DNA from 3 places in the Pseudomonas sp. HLS-6 genome. Region 1 is predicted to be linked to each of the others. Evidence: riboswitches for the same ligand, from Rfam matches in the RefSeq annotation. Region 1 holds a riboswitch; each other region holds the start of a gene.
The links. A riboswitch is a leader RNA that binds a small molecule or an ion and turns the genes downstream of it on or off. The one in region 1 is predicted to bind cobalamin.

Region 1 (4,716 bases):
GCTGATCGAGGCTTTCCAGGTCGTTACTGACACCGCCGAGCAGGGCTTGGATCAATGCCGTGCCGGTGTCCGGCAAGGCGCCAACCGGATAACCCTGCCCCTGAAGTGCCCGTAGAATGTTCAGCGCTGCAGCCGGAGTGTCCAGCCCTACCCCGTTGCCAATTCGCCCGTCACGGGTCGGGTAGTTGGCAAGCACCAGGGCTACACGCTTCTGGGCATTGGGCAGTTGCGCCAGTTCACACCAGCGGCGTGCGAGCTCTGCAACGAAGTCCATACGCTCCGGCTGTGCACGGTAACAGACAACATCCGACTGGCTGCGCTCACTGCGCCACGCCAGGTCCTTGAAACTGATCGGGCGGGTGATGATGCGCCCATCGAGCTCCGGCAAGGCAATGTGCATCGCCAGATCACGTGCGCCCAAGCCCTGCTCGCTGGCCTGCCAACCGGGTTCGTTGTCTTGGGCGCAAATGGCCTGCAGCACCGGGATATTGCGGCGAAATGGCCGAAGGTGAGGCTTCTGCGGGCTGGACTGGGCAAACCCGGTTGTATTGATGACCAGCGCGGCCTCGACCTGATCCAGCCAGGCTTCCACTTGGGCCAGGCACTCGGCTTCCTTGAGGCTAGCCACCGCGATGGGCAGCGGGTTGAGCCCTGCGGCGCGGATGCGCTCGCAGAACACATCAATAAAGGCTGTATTGGCCGCTTGCAGGTGCGAGCGGTAGAACAGGACAGGAACCACAGGCTGACTGGCTACCCAGTCAGCGAACCAGTCGTCCAGTACCGCCGCCTCGCGCTCCGGGTGATACACCACCGTGCGCGGCAGTTGCTGGGGCACATCCCAGCTGTAGTCACGTCCGAGCCATTGATTGGCCATGCATTTGAAGAGGTTCAGCGCGTTGGCCTTGCCGCCCTGCCGCAGAAAGTGCCAGAGCCGCTCCGCGTCTACCGCCGGCACATTGCCAAGGCTGCTCAACTCCGGATCAGGGCGGTCGTCGCCCGGCACCAGGATCAACTGCACGCCTTGGGCAGCCAATGCCACCAACTGCTCGACGCCATAACGCCAATACCCAATGCCGCCGTGCAGCGACACCAAAATAACCTTGGCATGACGCAGCACCTGGTCAACATACAGGTCTACCGACGCATGATTCTGCACCTGCATCGGGTTGGCCAGACGCAGGCTGGGATAATCCTCCGGCAATTGCCGGGCCGTTTCGGCCAGCAGTGCCAGGTGTGAATCACCGCTGCAGAGAATAACCAGCTCGGCGGGGGTCTGGCCCAAGTCGGCAATACTGTCATCCGGCACAAAGCCGCCGGGCTGGGTCCGCAGCAGGTGCATGGGTCAGGCGCCCAGCGCTGTACGCAGTTCAGCTTCCAGTGTCGCGCCATCCAGCGCCTGGCCGATCAGTACCAGACGGGTACTGCGCGGCTCGTCTGCGCGCCAGGCACGATCGAAGTGCTTGTCGAAACGCGTACCGACACCCTGGATCAGCAGGCGCATCGGCTTGCCCGGAATGGCTGCAAAGCCTTTGGCACGGAGGATGCCATGACGTACGACCAGTTGGGTCAGGGCATCAAGCAGCAAGCTCTCGTCGGATTCGGGCAACTCAATCGAAATGGAGTCGAAGGCGTCGTGGTCATGATCATCATGGTCTTCACCGTCATGATGGCTGTCATGGTGAGTGCGACGACCGTCAATGTGCGCTTCCGATTCCGCTGCCAATCCGAGCAAGACTTCTAGCGGTAGACGGCCACTGCTGGCCTCGATAACTTTGACTGCGGGTGGCAGCTCTTCGGCCACTTCGGCGCGTACCGCTGCCAAGGCATGCGCCTCGATCAGGTCGGCCTTGTTCAGTACCACCAGATCGGCACTGGCCAGTTGGTCGGCAAACAGTTCATGCAGCGGGGACTCGTGGTCCAGGTTCGGGTCGAGCTTACGCTGGGCATCCACCTGGTCCGGATACGCCGCAAACGTACCGGCAGCCACGGCCGAGCTGTCGACCACGGTAATGACCGCATCGACCGTGCAGGCGTTACGGATTTCAGGCCACTGGAAGGCCTGTACCAGAGGCTTTGGCAGGGCCAGGCCACTGGTTTCGATGAGGATATGGTCCAGGTCGCCACGACGCGCCACCAGCTCGCGCATGACCGGGAAGAACTCTTCCTGCACGGTGCAGCACAGGCAGCCATTGGCAAGCTCGTACACCCGGCCGCTGGCCTCTTCTTCAGTACAGCCGATGCTGCATTGCTTGAGGATTTCACCGTCGATGCCCAGCTCGCCAAACTCATTGACGATGACTGCAATACGGCGACCCTGTGCATTGTCGAGCATATGCCGCAACAGCGTGGTTTTGCCCGAGCCGAGAAAGCCGGTGACGATGGTAACGGGGAGTTTTGCCAGTGTTTTCATGTCGTTGCCCTTGGCAGCAATGGCGGGCGGGCACGACGAAAACCACGGGGGTCATGTGCCCGTGCGCGTTCGCTACCGGATCACCCCGCCCGGTTGAATGTCGGAAACTGTCCGAGGCAGGTCTCCTGGCTTGCGTCGTGCTGGCGAACATACCAGCGGCACCGGCGCCTTCCCGCAAAACTACGCAGTGGCAATGCCAGGCTTTGCAACGCTTACAGTTGCGGGGGCAGCCGCGGCTTCAACCGCGTTCCCGTCTTAGCTCCGGGCTGACCGGAGAACCTCGAAACGGCAAGGCTACGCAGTCGTTCAGGGTCGGTCAACCGTCGTTGTGATTGACGCGCACCTGCGCCCATGATTTGCTACCGCCTTCGTTTGGGTGCCTTTAACGAGGTGAAACGGGAAACCGGTGCGTCGCGGCCTGAGTTACGCGCGACAATTCCGGTGCTGCCCCCGCAACGGTAAGCGAGGAAAGCGTCTAGACCACTGTGCCAGCAACGCGGCATGGGAAGGTGACGCTCCAGGCTGAGCACTGTGCCAGCCCTCGCAAGCCCGGAGACCGGCCCAGTACAGAATTGACAAACCCGCGGTGGGCGGGCGCTGTTGCAACCTCTGGGTGAGTCCGCCCAAGGGGTTCTTGCGCATGCCTGCTGCTGATAACCCCTCAGAGGAAAGCGCCATGCCTGTCACAACCACCCACAGCCACTCCGCCGCCATCAGCACCACTCGCAGCCAGCGCCTGGCCGTCGCTATCGGCGCATCGCTGCTGGGCTTGTGCCTGGTTTACTTCGCGGGTTTTTCGCACATCGAGGCGGTTCACAACGCTGCCCATGACACCCGTCACAGCGCCGCGTTTCCTTGCCACTAAGGGGACAGCGCCATGATCAAGCACATTGCCCGCACGGCTGGCTTCACTGGCCTGCTCGCTGCCCTGCTGCTGACCTTGCTGCAAAGCCTGTGGGTCACCCCGCTGATTATCAAGGCGGAAACCTACGAGAGTGCAGCGCCTGCAGTCGAAACCCATAGCCATGATGCGGGTGCCGCCGAGCATCATCACGATGCGCAAGCCTGGGCCCCCGAAGACGGCTGGCAACGGCTGCTGTCCACGACCGGTAGCAACCTGGTAGTGGCCGTCGGTTTTGCCCTGGTACTGGCGGGGCTGTATACCTTGCGTGCGCCTGGAGGTTGGGTCGCAGGCGCACTGTGGGGCCTGGCAGGCTTTGCGGTGTTCTGCCTGGCGCCCACGCTGGGCTTGCCAGCGGAGTTGCCAGGAACGGCCGCGGCCGATCTGGCGCAACGCCAATTCTGGTGGATCGGTACTGCAGCGGCCACCGCCATTGGTTTGGGGCTTATTGCATTCGCCAACAACGGTTTGCTCAAGTTACTGGGCGCCGCACTGCTGGTCATCCCTCATGTAATCGGTGCACCGCAGCCAGACGTGCATGAGGCCTTGGCTCCGGAAGCACTGGAGGCCGAATTCAAACTCGCTTCACTGCTGACCAACGCTGCCTTCTGGCTGGCATTGGGCTTGATCAGCAGTTGGCTCTACCGTCGCCTGAGCCAGGCGTAATGCCTGAACAGCCCAATCCGTTACGAGTATTCGCCGGGTTGGGCTGTCGCCGAGGCTGCTCGGTGGCAGCCTTGAGCGATCTACTGGATCAAACCCTGCGGGCCCATGGCCTCAGCCACGATAACCTGCGTGGCCTTGCCAGTATCGAACTGAAAAGCGAGGAGCCCGGCCTGCATGCCCTCGCCGCTCAACTCGGCATTCCACTGCTGTTTTTCAGCGCTGCCCAGTTGGCCACCTTTGAATCACGCCTGACCCACCGTTCGCTCCCCGCCTTCGCCCACAGCGGCTGTTACGGCGTCGCTGAAAGTGCTGCACTTGCATTGGCCGAGCACTACGGCGCAATGTCTGCACAGCTCCTTGTTCCACGTCATGCCAGCCTTAATGCCACCCTGGCATTGGCCTGCGGCGCGTCCTTTGACGGATAATCTGCGCCTCGCATCGACCTTACCTTCAGGATTCACCCCATGACCGTCTATTTCATCGGTGCCGGCCCCGGCGACCCGGAGCTGATTACCGTCAAGGGCCAGCGCCTGATTCATCGCTGCCCGGTCATTATCTATGCTGGCTCTCTGGTGCCCGCTGCCGTGCTCGAAGGGCACCGTGCCGAAACCGTGATCAACAGCGCTGAGCTTCACCTGGCGCAAATTATCGAGGCCATGCGAGAAGCCCATGCCAAAGGCCAGGATGTGGCCCGGGTACACAGTGGCGATCCGAGCCTGTATGGGGCCATTGGTGAGCA
Region 2 (4,716 bases), 490 kb from region 1:
AGTTGGTGGATATTCAATGCGGTCATGAGCGGCGGTTCCTTGTGCCTTAGAAACGGTAATCGAGGGTGGCGAAGTACGAGCGCGGCGCCCCCATCAGCCATTGCTCAGCGCTATGGGCCGTGACGGCATAGCGGCGGTCGAGCAGGTTATTCAGTTGCAGGCCCAAACGCACCTCCGGCAGCAGTTGCCAGCCGAGATTCCCATCGATCACGGTGTAGCCCGGTACCGTTGCGGTGTTGGCGGTATCGGCATAGCGCGCATCAACGTAACGCAAGCCCAGCCCGGCATCGAGGTTATTGCGCAAGGCCTTGCTGAGCCAGAGGTTGGCGGTGCGCCGTGGTACACCGATCGGGCGGTTGCCCGAGCGGGACACGATATTACCGGCCACCACCTCGTCGAAGTCATCATACGCGGCACGCACCAGCGAGGCGTTTGCCGAGACGTGCCACTGCTGCGCAAGGGCCAGTTCCAGGGTCGCCTCCAGGCCTTCGGAAGACTGCTGGCCGACTTGCTGGGTGAGTCGCGTGTGGCTGTCGGTGACCACTGGCAGCTTCTTTTTCACGATCTGATAAGCCGCCAGCGTCCATTCGCCACGGCCGTTCCAGAACTGCTGCTTGAGGCCGAGTTCGGTTTGCTTCGACTCGGTCAGGTCCATCTGCTGTGCAGCCGGGCTGAGGCTGATCAGGTCGCCAACCCCGTCTTCACTGGTGGAGTACTGGCCGTACAGCGACAACTGATCGGTGACTGCATACACCAGCCCGGCACGCCAGTTGCCGCCGTCGAGGCTGCGGTCGCTGCGCGTGCCGTCGACCCGGTTGTCTCGGTCGATATGGTTCTGGTCGCGGCGAATTCCGGTGACCAACGACCAGCGCTCTGACAATTGCGTGCGGTTTTCCGCGAACAGGGCAAAGGTCTGGGTGGTGCTGTGAGTTTGTGGGCGGGTGGGGTCCTGGCTGCTGAAGTATCCCGGGGCTGGTTGCCACGGGTCGATGTAGTCGCCGCCGTTGTCGGTGTACGGCGAATTGCTGTCGACGTCGAAACGAATCCGGTTGTATTCGGCACCGACCACGGTCTTGCTCGTCAGGCCTAATAACATATGGTCGAGGGAAAAGCTCTGGCGGTCGCCGATTTGCTCCTGGTCATGCTTGATGTGCAGGTAGCTCTGGCGCAGCAGTTGGTCGCGGCTGCTGTCCCAGCTGTAGTCCTCGGCATTGCGCCAGTGCCGGCGGCTCTTGATGTAATAGAGCTGGTTGCTGGCCGTCAGGCTCTCGTTGATCGACCAGTCGCTGTTCAGTCGCGTCCATTCATCGTGGTAACGCTGTACCGCGTCGTGGAGGTTGTAGTTCTTTTTGCGCAGGCTGTCGCGGTAGTGGCCGTCGATCAGCGGAGTACCGAAGTCGTTCATCGGCTCACTGTCGCCGCGCTCGTGGGCCAGGGTGAAGCTCAGGTCATCACTGGCATCCCAGCGCAATGCGGCACTGACGGCGAGGTTTTCCGAGTCGCCGCGATCAATCCAGCCGTTGCTCTGCTCACGGTTGAGGGTGAGCCGGTAGCTCAGCCGCTCGTTTAACGAACCACCGCTGTCCAGGCCCAATTGCTGGCGGTCATACGAGCCATAGCCCAGGCGCAGATGGTTACGGATCTCGCCGGTGAAGGGCTTCTTCGGGATCACATTGATCACGGCCCCGGTTGCCCCTTCGCCATACAGCACCGAGGCCGGGCCGCGAATGATGTCGATGCGTTCGACCATCCACGGGTCTACTGGGAAGCTCTGGGTGCCTGCACCGGTGTACAAGCGCGAGCCGTCGAACAGGGTCATCACCGAGCTGTGACCGCTGAAGCCTCGGGCAGAGAGGGCGGTGTTGCCGTTGCCCGGGGTGCCCACAGAGGTGATACCCGGCGAGCGACTGACCGCGTCCTGCACACTGCGGTTGTTGCGCCCGTCGATGGCCTCGGCAGCGAGGCTGCTGGTGCTGGCAGGCGTCTCCAGCGCACTGAGGTTCAGTCGGGAGCCGGTCGGCAGTGGCGTTGCCAGATTGATGGCTTCGCGTTGGCTATCACGATCGCCCGTGATGGCTGTCGAGGGCAGGGCGAGGATGCGCTCGGCATCATCGGTGGCCAGTGTCGGCAGTGAAAGCGAGAGGCAAGCAGAGGACACAAGGGTGTGAAACAGGTAATTGCGGGACATGTCGTTCCAGGCTGAAACAGGAATGAATGAATCCCGGGGGAATAACGCATAGAGGCATGACGAGCACGCAGGCGCCCGCCAACCGGCCTGCGCCCGCCCACCGCGGGGTTGCCAAACAAGGCTTCAGGCCGGTCTCCGGGCTTGCGAGGGTCATGAGGCCTTCACCTTCCCATGCCGTGGCACAGTGGTTTGTCGAAGGCCTCGCTCGCTTACCGTTGCGGGGGCAGCGCCGGACTGGTCAAAGAGACGCACCGGCTTCCCGTTTCACCCTGCGCACGGCGGCGCAGGACACCTGAAACTGGCGCGCATCTGAACATCGAACGCCAGCTCAGTCAATCACTTAGCCGCGTTGCGCGGCAGCAGTGGCAGGTGTTGTCGTGCTCGATTTGCGCACCAGGCTGATCATCAGGACGATGCCGGCGACCGCTGCGGTCATCAGGGTTTCATAGCGGTATGCGGCGCTGAACAACATGTAGCCGAGCACGCTGCAGATCAAGGCGATGACAAACCAGGTCAGCCATGGGAACAGCCACATCCGAAACACCGGGGTCTGGCCTTTCTGCTCCAGCTGCTTACGCATGCGCAGTTGTGACACCGCGATCACCAGGTACACCAGCAGGGCGATGGCGCCGGTGGTCGAGAGCAGGAAGCCAAAGACCTTGCCCGGCAACAGGTAGTTGATCAGGCAGCCGACGAAGCCTGCCAGGGTGGACATCAGCACGGCCACGGTCGGCACGCCGCTGCGCGAAATGTAGCGGGTTGCAGTCGGTGCTTCGCCGCGTGCGCCCAGCGAGTAAAGCATGCGCGATGCGGTGTACAGGCCCGAGTTCATGCAACTGGTCACGGCGACGAACACCACCAGGTCAACGATCAGTTTCGCGCCTGGCACATTGAGCACTTCCAGTGCGCGCTGGAACGAGCCGACTTGCAGCAGTCGTGGGTCGTTCCAGGCAACCAGCGAGACGATGAAGAAAATCGAGAAAATGTAGAAGATCGCAATGCGGTAGATCACCAGGTTGGTGGCGCGGCGGATCTTCTCTTTGGGGTTCTCGGTTTCGTCGGCGGCGATGGTTACGATCTCGGCGCCGAAGAACGAGAAGATGGTCACCAGAATGCCGCCCAGTACCGCACCAAAGCCATTCGGCATGAAGCCGCCATTGCTCAGCAGTTGGCCGACCCCCGAGACCTCAGCCAGCGGCCAGTAGCCCAGTACGGCCGCGCTGCATACGCCGATGAAGGCCAGGATGGCGATGATCTTGATCAGGGCGAACCAGTACTCGAAGGTGCCGAAATTGCGCACGCTGATCAGGTTGGTGGCCGACAGGGTGATCATGATCAGGAAAGTGAAGGCCCAGGACGGGATGGCGGGGTACCAGGCATGCAGGATGTCGGCACCGGCGATGGCTTCGACCGGGATGATCAACACCCAGAACCACCAGTACAGCCAGCCGATGGTGAAGCCGGCCCAAGGGCCGATGGCCTCGCCGGCGTAGGTGGAAAACGAACCGCTGTTCGGGTTTGCAACGGCCATTTCGCCGAGCATGCGCATGACCAACAGCACCAGCAAGCCGGTCAGTGCGTAGGAGATCAGGATGGCCGGGCCTGCGGTGGCGATGGCGTTGGAGGAGCCGATGAATAGACCCGCACCGATAATGCCTGCGATGGAGATCATCGAGACCTGGCGTGTGGTCAGGCCATGCTTGAGCGAGCGTTGCCCGCGGTTGTTATTGTTTGAACTCATGCATCAACCCTCGGTTCAGCAGCCCCCTGGCTCACAGGTCCGTTCGGGATGAGCCGGCGCTGAACAATCGTTAGTAAGGAAACCTTCCGTGTCGGTACTGCGTCCTGGTCCTGGTAATTGATCCAGATCAGTATTGGTCGACGAACGGGGCTTCAACAAACGAGCAATACTCAGAACATCATTCCTTGGAGGAATTCAAGGTGTGCCTGGGACGACCGTGCGAGGTCTTAAGGAAAACCTTCTTGCTAAGTGCTTTGTGACCGGTGACGCCAAATTCGATACTTTTAGGAATGACAGTAGAATTTTTATTCGCTTGTGCCAGGCCACCGTCACTCGCTTAGATAGCCGCCATACACGACCCTCAAGCCACGGGAGCGGCGCTTGTCATGCCTGCGCAAACCATCAGCAATTCCATCGCAATAGTTCACCCGATCGAACTCGATCATGGCTGCAATGCCGAGGTCTGGGATGTCGATGGCAAGCGTTACATCGACTTTGTCGGCGGTATCGGCGTGCTCAACCTGGGCCATTGCAACCCGGCGGTGGTGGCGGCGATTCAGGCGCAAGCAGCACGCTTGACCCACTCGGCGTTCAACGCTGTGCCGCACACGCCTTACCTTCAGTTGATGGAGCGGCTTGTGGCGTTCATCGGCCTGAGCTACCCAGCCAGTGGCATGCTCACCAACAGTGGTGCCGAAGCAGCCGAAAATGCCCTGAAAATTGCCCGGGGCGTTACCCGGCGCACTGCAGTGGTGGCGTTCGACGGCGGTTTTCATGGCCGCACCCT
Region 3 (4,716 bases), 1.3 Mb from region 1:
CCGCGCCACCCAACTCGACACCCAGCGCGCCGGCCCCGGATGCCATCACCGGCCCGGCGTTCGGGCTGTCCCATTGCGGCGCCTGGCGACGCCAGCAGCGCAAGGCCAGGCGAGTCTTGCCCAGCACGGCATAGGTCAGGGCCACCAACCGAGCAGGAATATAATTGAGTACATCGTCAATGCGCGCCGCCGCCCAACCGAAGCGCTCAAAACGCTCGTTGCGATAGCCCCACATGGCATCCAGGGTGTTGCTCAGCCGATAGAGCACCACTCCCGGCGCACCGGCGACGACAAACCAGAACAAGGCGGCAAACACGGCATCGCTGCCATTTTCCAACACCGACTCGGTAGCCGCCCGGGCGACGGCCGTCTCGTCCAGTTCACGGGTCTCGCGACTGACCAGAAAACCGACCCGACGCCGTGCCTCGTCAAGGTTGCCTTGGCGCAAGGCATCGGCCACGGGCATGACATGCTCGCCGAGACTGCGCAGCCCCAAGGCACAATAGAGGGCGAGGATCTCCACCCCCCATCCGATGTAGGGCAACCAGGACAACAGCGTAGCCGCCAGGGTCAGTGGTACCACAGCAAGAAACCAGGCCGTGACACCATGGCTGCGCCAGCCACGCCCACCCGCATTGAAACGCTGTTCCAGGCGCGAGGCGAAGCGCCCGAAAGCGACCAGCGGATGGCGGCGCTTTGGCTCACCCAGCAGCGCATCCAGCGCCACACCGGCCACGCTCAGCAAAGCCACACTCATCAACGCTCTCCCCAATGGTTTTCATACAGCATGTCATCGAGCGGACGCGCCTTGGTCCAGCCTTCCAGTTCAAGCATTGGCGCAGGATAAAATGCCGCCACCGGCCCCAGGCAGAGCACGGCCAACGGCTTGGCCCCTTCGGGCATGCCCAGCAAATCCGCCAGTGCCTGTGGCTCGAACAACGATACCCAGCCCATCCCCAGCCCTTCGGCCCGCGCCGCCAACCAGAGGTTCTGGATAGCGCAGGAGAGTGACGCCAGGTCCATTTCCGGCAGCGTACGGCGACCGAAAATATGCCCCTCGCGCTTATCCATCAATGCCGCCACCAACACCTCGGCACAGTCGCTGATGCCTTCGACCTTGAGTTTCATGAAGTCGTCGGCACGCTCGCCAAGCGCTTCGGCCGTGCGCACCCGCTCCTGCTCCACGACCACCTGGATACGCTGACGCAAGCTGCGGTCAGTAATACGGATAAAGCGCCAGGGTTGCATCAAGCCAACGCTGGGGGCCTGGTGCGCAGCCTGAAGCAGGCGCGCCAGAAGCTCAGGTGCCACCTTGCCGCCGATGAAGTGACGCATGTCACGGCGCTCGGCAATCACGCGGTACACCGCTGCCCGTTCGTCCGCGCTGAAATCGTGTTCGCTCATGGTGCCAGTAGCGCCGCCGACGCGTGGGGGTTGGAAGGAAAATAGAAATGCACATAGGAGGCGGTCAGCCGCCCACAGCGATAGACCGCTTCGGCTCCACGCCCACCATTGGGGCTCTGCCCGCGAGCAATCGGGGTCAACTCGGTCTGGGTCAACGAATGGTGGTAGGTGTGCCCGCGCAAGGTGCCTTCCGGCAATGCCACCGCTTGCAACGCCAGCGCCGCCAAGCGCTTTTGCATCACGGCCTCACCGGGCAACAGGCCGAGCAACTCGGCACGCTCACCCGCCACATCAGTGAGGGCATCCAGCAGGTAGAGCATGCCACCGCACTCGGCCAACAGCGGCTTGCCCAATTGATGATGGGTACGAATGGCCGTCAGCATGGGTCTGTTGGCCGCCAGGGCCTGATGGTGCAGTTCAGGGTAGCCGCCCGGCAAATAGAGGCTGTCGGCCTCCGGTAACTGTTCGTCATGCAGCGGCGAGAAAAAGCTCAGTTGCGCGCCCATGTCGCGGAGCACATCGAGGTTGGCGCCATAGGTAAAGGCAAACGCCTCATCACGGGCCACTGCGATGCGGACACCGGCCAACAAAGGCTCAACCGTGTGCGGTTGGGGGGCTGAAAATGCCACGCTTGGTGGCAACGCCGATTCGCAACTTCCCCCCAGCGCCGCGGCGGCCGCATCAAGGCGAAGGTCGAGGTCGTTCAGTTCACTGGCCTGAACCAGCCCCAGGTGACGGCTTGGCAACTCGATGGCGGTTTCCCGTGACAGGCCGCCATACCAGCGCAGCCCCTCGGTGAGGCTACCCTCCAGCAGTTGTGCGTGGCGCAATGAACCGACGCGGTTGGCCAGTACGCCAGCAAATGGCAGGTCTGGCTGATAGCGTGCCAGGCCCAACGCCAGCGCACCGAAGGTTTGCGCCATGGCTGTACCGTCGATCACCGCCAGCACCGGCACACCAAAGTGCCGAGCCAGATCGGCACTGGATGGCGTACCGTCAAACAGGCCCATGACGCCCTCGATAAGAATCACATCGGCTTCAGCCGCTGCTTCCCACAGCAAGCGTCGGCTCTGCTCGGCGCCAATCATCCACAGGTCCAGCTGGTAGACCGGGGCGCCGCTTGCACGCTCAAGGATCATCGGATCGAGAAAGTCCGGGCCACATTTGAACACCCGCACCTTGCGACCCTGGTTGCGGTGCAGCCGCGCCAGCGCCGCAGTGACCGTGGTCTTGCCCTGACCGGACGCCGGCGCCGCAATCAATACTGCCGGGCAATGCCGGGTTTCACTCATAGTTCGACGCCTTTCTGGGCACGAATACCGGCCTGAAACGCATGCTTGATCATGCCCATCTCAGTGACGGTATCGGCCAGTTCGATCAGCTCCGGCTTGGCACCGCGACCGGTAACGATCACATGCTGCATCGGTGGCCGGGCCTGCAGGTCGGTGAGCACCTGTTCCAGGTCGAGGTAGCCATGTTTGAGTGCGATGTTCAGTTCATCGAGCACCACCAGGCTGATGGTCGGATCCTGTAGCAACTCGCGCGTCACCACCCAGGCGGCTTCAGCCGCGGCAATGTCACGCTGCCGGTCCTGGGTTTCCCAGGTAAACCCCTCGCCCATCACGTGATAACGCACCTGCTCGGGAAAACGCCGGAAGAACAGTTCTTCTCCGGTGCTATTGCGGCCCTTGATGAACTGCACCACGCCGCACTGCATGCCGTGGCCCATGGCGCGGGCAAGCATGCCGAACGCCGAACTGCTCTTGCCCTTGCCATTGCCGCTCAATACCAGCAGCAAGCCGCACTCGTTCGGGGAATTGGCAATACGCTCGTCGATCACCGCTTTTTTACGCAGCATGCGCGCCAAGTGGCGTTCGTCACGCTCGGTGGATTCAGTCATCGCTAGTCTCCGCAGGCAACTGTCGGCCGGGCACCACAGGCCATCGTCAGCAACGACGACCGGCACGGGCTGGGGTTTGGAAAGGCCACTGGGCGGCGCGACAGATGAATGGACAAAGCACACGAAAAACGCGCAGGGCTGCGGCCAGAGGCCGGCGTACCGCGCATCACCCTCCGTGATGCCGTTGGCTGTAACAGGCCGGTCTCCGGGCTTGTGAGCGGGGTCATGCACACCCTGGCGACGCGCCTTCCCGGGTCGTAGACCCCGTGGCCCTGCGTAACCTTGACTCACCTACCGTTGCGGGGGCAGCGCCGGAATCGCGCTGCAAGCGCCCACCGGCTTCCCTGTTTCACCCTGCCAACTGCCACGGCTGCAGAGCACCTGAAACAAGTCGCGAAGGTTAGAGGGTTGGGCCGGGAGCGTCAATTAAAGCTGTCAGAACACCTGCTGACGCCGTGCCATGCGCGAGGCGCCACAGACACGTTCAGCGCTTGCGGCATAAGGTCAGCCCATCCCCCAGCGGCAGCAACGACAAATCCACCCGCAGGTCGTCCTTCAATGCCGCGTTCAGCGCCTGGATTGCACGGGTGTCTTCACTGTCCGGTACGACCTGAAGCACGCGCCCACTCCACAGGGTGTTGTCGAACACCACCAGGCCACCCGGACGCAGCACGCGCAAGGCTTCCTCCAGGTAACGCGGGTAATTGGCCTTATCGGCATCAATGAAGATCAAGTCGAAGGATTCTGCATCGAGTGTTGCCAGGGTTTGCAGCGCCGGCCCCAGGCGCAACTCGATACACTCGGCAACACCGGCCTCTTGCCAGTAGCGCTGTGCCGTGGCGTTGTAATCGCCTGGCAGGTCGCAACACAGCAGATGCCCCCCATCCATGGCTTGCGCCATGCACAGGGCGCTGTAGCCAGTGAAGGTACCCACCTCGATGACTCGACGGGCACCGATCAACCGTATCAGCAAGGCGAGTAACTGCCCCTGTTCGGGCGCAACCTGCCAGCGCGCCTCTGGCAACGCCTGGGTTTCAGCACGCAGACGCGCCAACAGCGGCGTCTCACGCAGTGAAACACCTTGCAGGTAGTGATAGAGGGCATCGTCGAGGTAGAGCGTCTGACCGGTCATCGCCCACCTCGATTCAGATCAGGGGTTGCGTGCCAGGTTCGGCTGCGGCGGCTGCAGCACACGCTTGGCGTTCAGGTAAGCCTTTTGCCAATAGCTGTTCGCGAGGTAGTCCAGTCGCACCGTACCACCGGTACGAGGCGCATGGACAAAACGCCCTTCGCCCACATAGATACCGGCATGGCTGACCTCGGAGCCACCATTGGTGGCAAAAAACACCAGATCGCCAGACTGCAGCGCATTACGCTCGATGTTCGGCGCACGAATGCCGATCATCTCGCGG

Region 2: another riboswitch for cobalamin. It lies ahead of CS390_RS14605 (TonB-dependent receptor); the one in region 1 lies ahead of cobW (cobalamin biosynthesis protein CobW).
Region 3: another riboswitch for cobalamin. It lies ahead of cobO (cob(I)yrinic acid a,c-diamide adenosyltransferase); the one in region 1 lies ahead of cobW (cobalamin biosynthesis protein CobW).

The regions. Positions count from the first base shown of each region.
Region 1 covers NZ_CP024478.1:2,661,902-2,666,617, reverse strand. Annotated here, with positions in the region: gene cobN (cobaltochelatase subunit CobN) at 1-1,339, opposite strand, end outside; gene cobW (cobalamin biosynthesis protein CobW) at 1,343-2,410, opposite strand; cobalamin riboswitch at 2,508-2,708, opposite strand; cobalamin riboswitch at 2,768-2,990, shown strand; gene CS390_RS12610 (CbtB-domain containing protein) at 3,087-3,275, shown strand; gene CS390_RS12605 (CbtA family protein) at 3,288-3,977, shown strand; gene CS390_RS12600 (cobalamin biosynthesis protein) at 3,977-4,402, shown strand; gene cobM (precorrin-4 C(11)-methyltransferase) at 4,442-4,716, shown strand, end outside.
Region 2 covers NZ_CP024478.1:3,148,799-3,153,514, reverse strand. Annotated here, with positions in the region: gene CS390_RS14610 (ABC transporter ATP-binding protein) at 1-26, opposite strand, end outside; partial or broken gene CS390_RS14605 (TonB-dependent receptor) at 47-2,238, opposite strand; cobalamin riboswitch at 2,297-2,499, opposite strand; gene CS390_RS14600 (amino acid permease) at 2,529-3,929, opposite strand; gene CS390_RS14595 (aspartate aminotransferase family protein) at 4,316-4,716, shown strand, end outside.
Region 3 covers NZ_CP024478.1:3,955,967-3,960,682, forward strand. Annotated here, with positions in the region: gene cbiB (adenosylcobinamide-phosphate synthase CbiB) at 1-757, opposite strand, end outside; gene bluB (5,6-dimethylbenzimidazole synthase) at 757-1,404, opposite strand; gene CS390_RS18520 (cobyrinate a,c-diamide synthase) at 1,401-2,696, opposite strand; gene cobO (cob(I)yrinic acid a,c-diamide adenosyltransferase) at 2,693-3,304, opposite strand; cobalamin riboswitch at 3,483-3,704, opposite strand; gene CS390_RS18530 (O-methyltransferase) at 3,789-4,436, opposite strand; gene CS390_RS18535 (C40 family peptidase) at 4,455-4,716, opposite strand, start outside.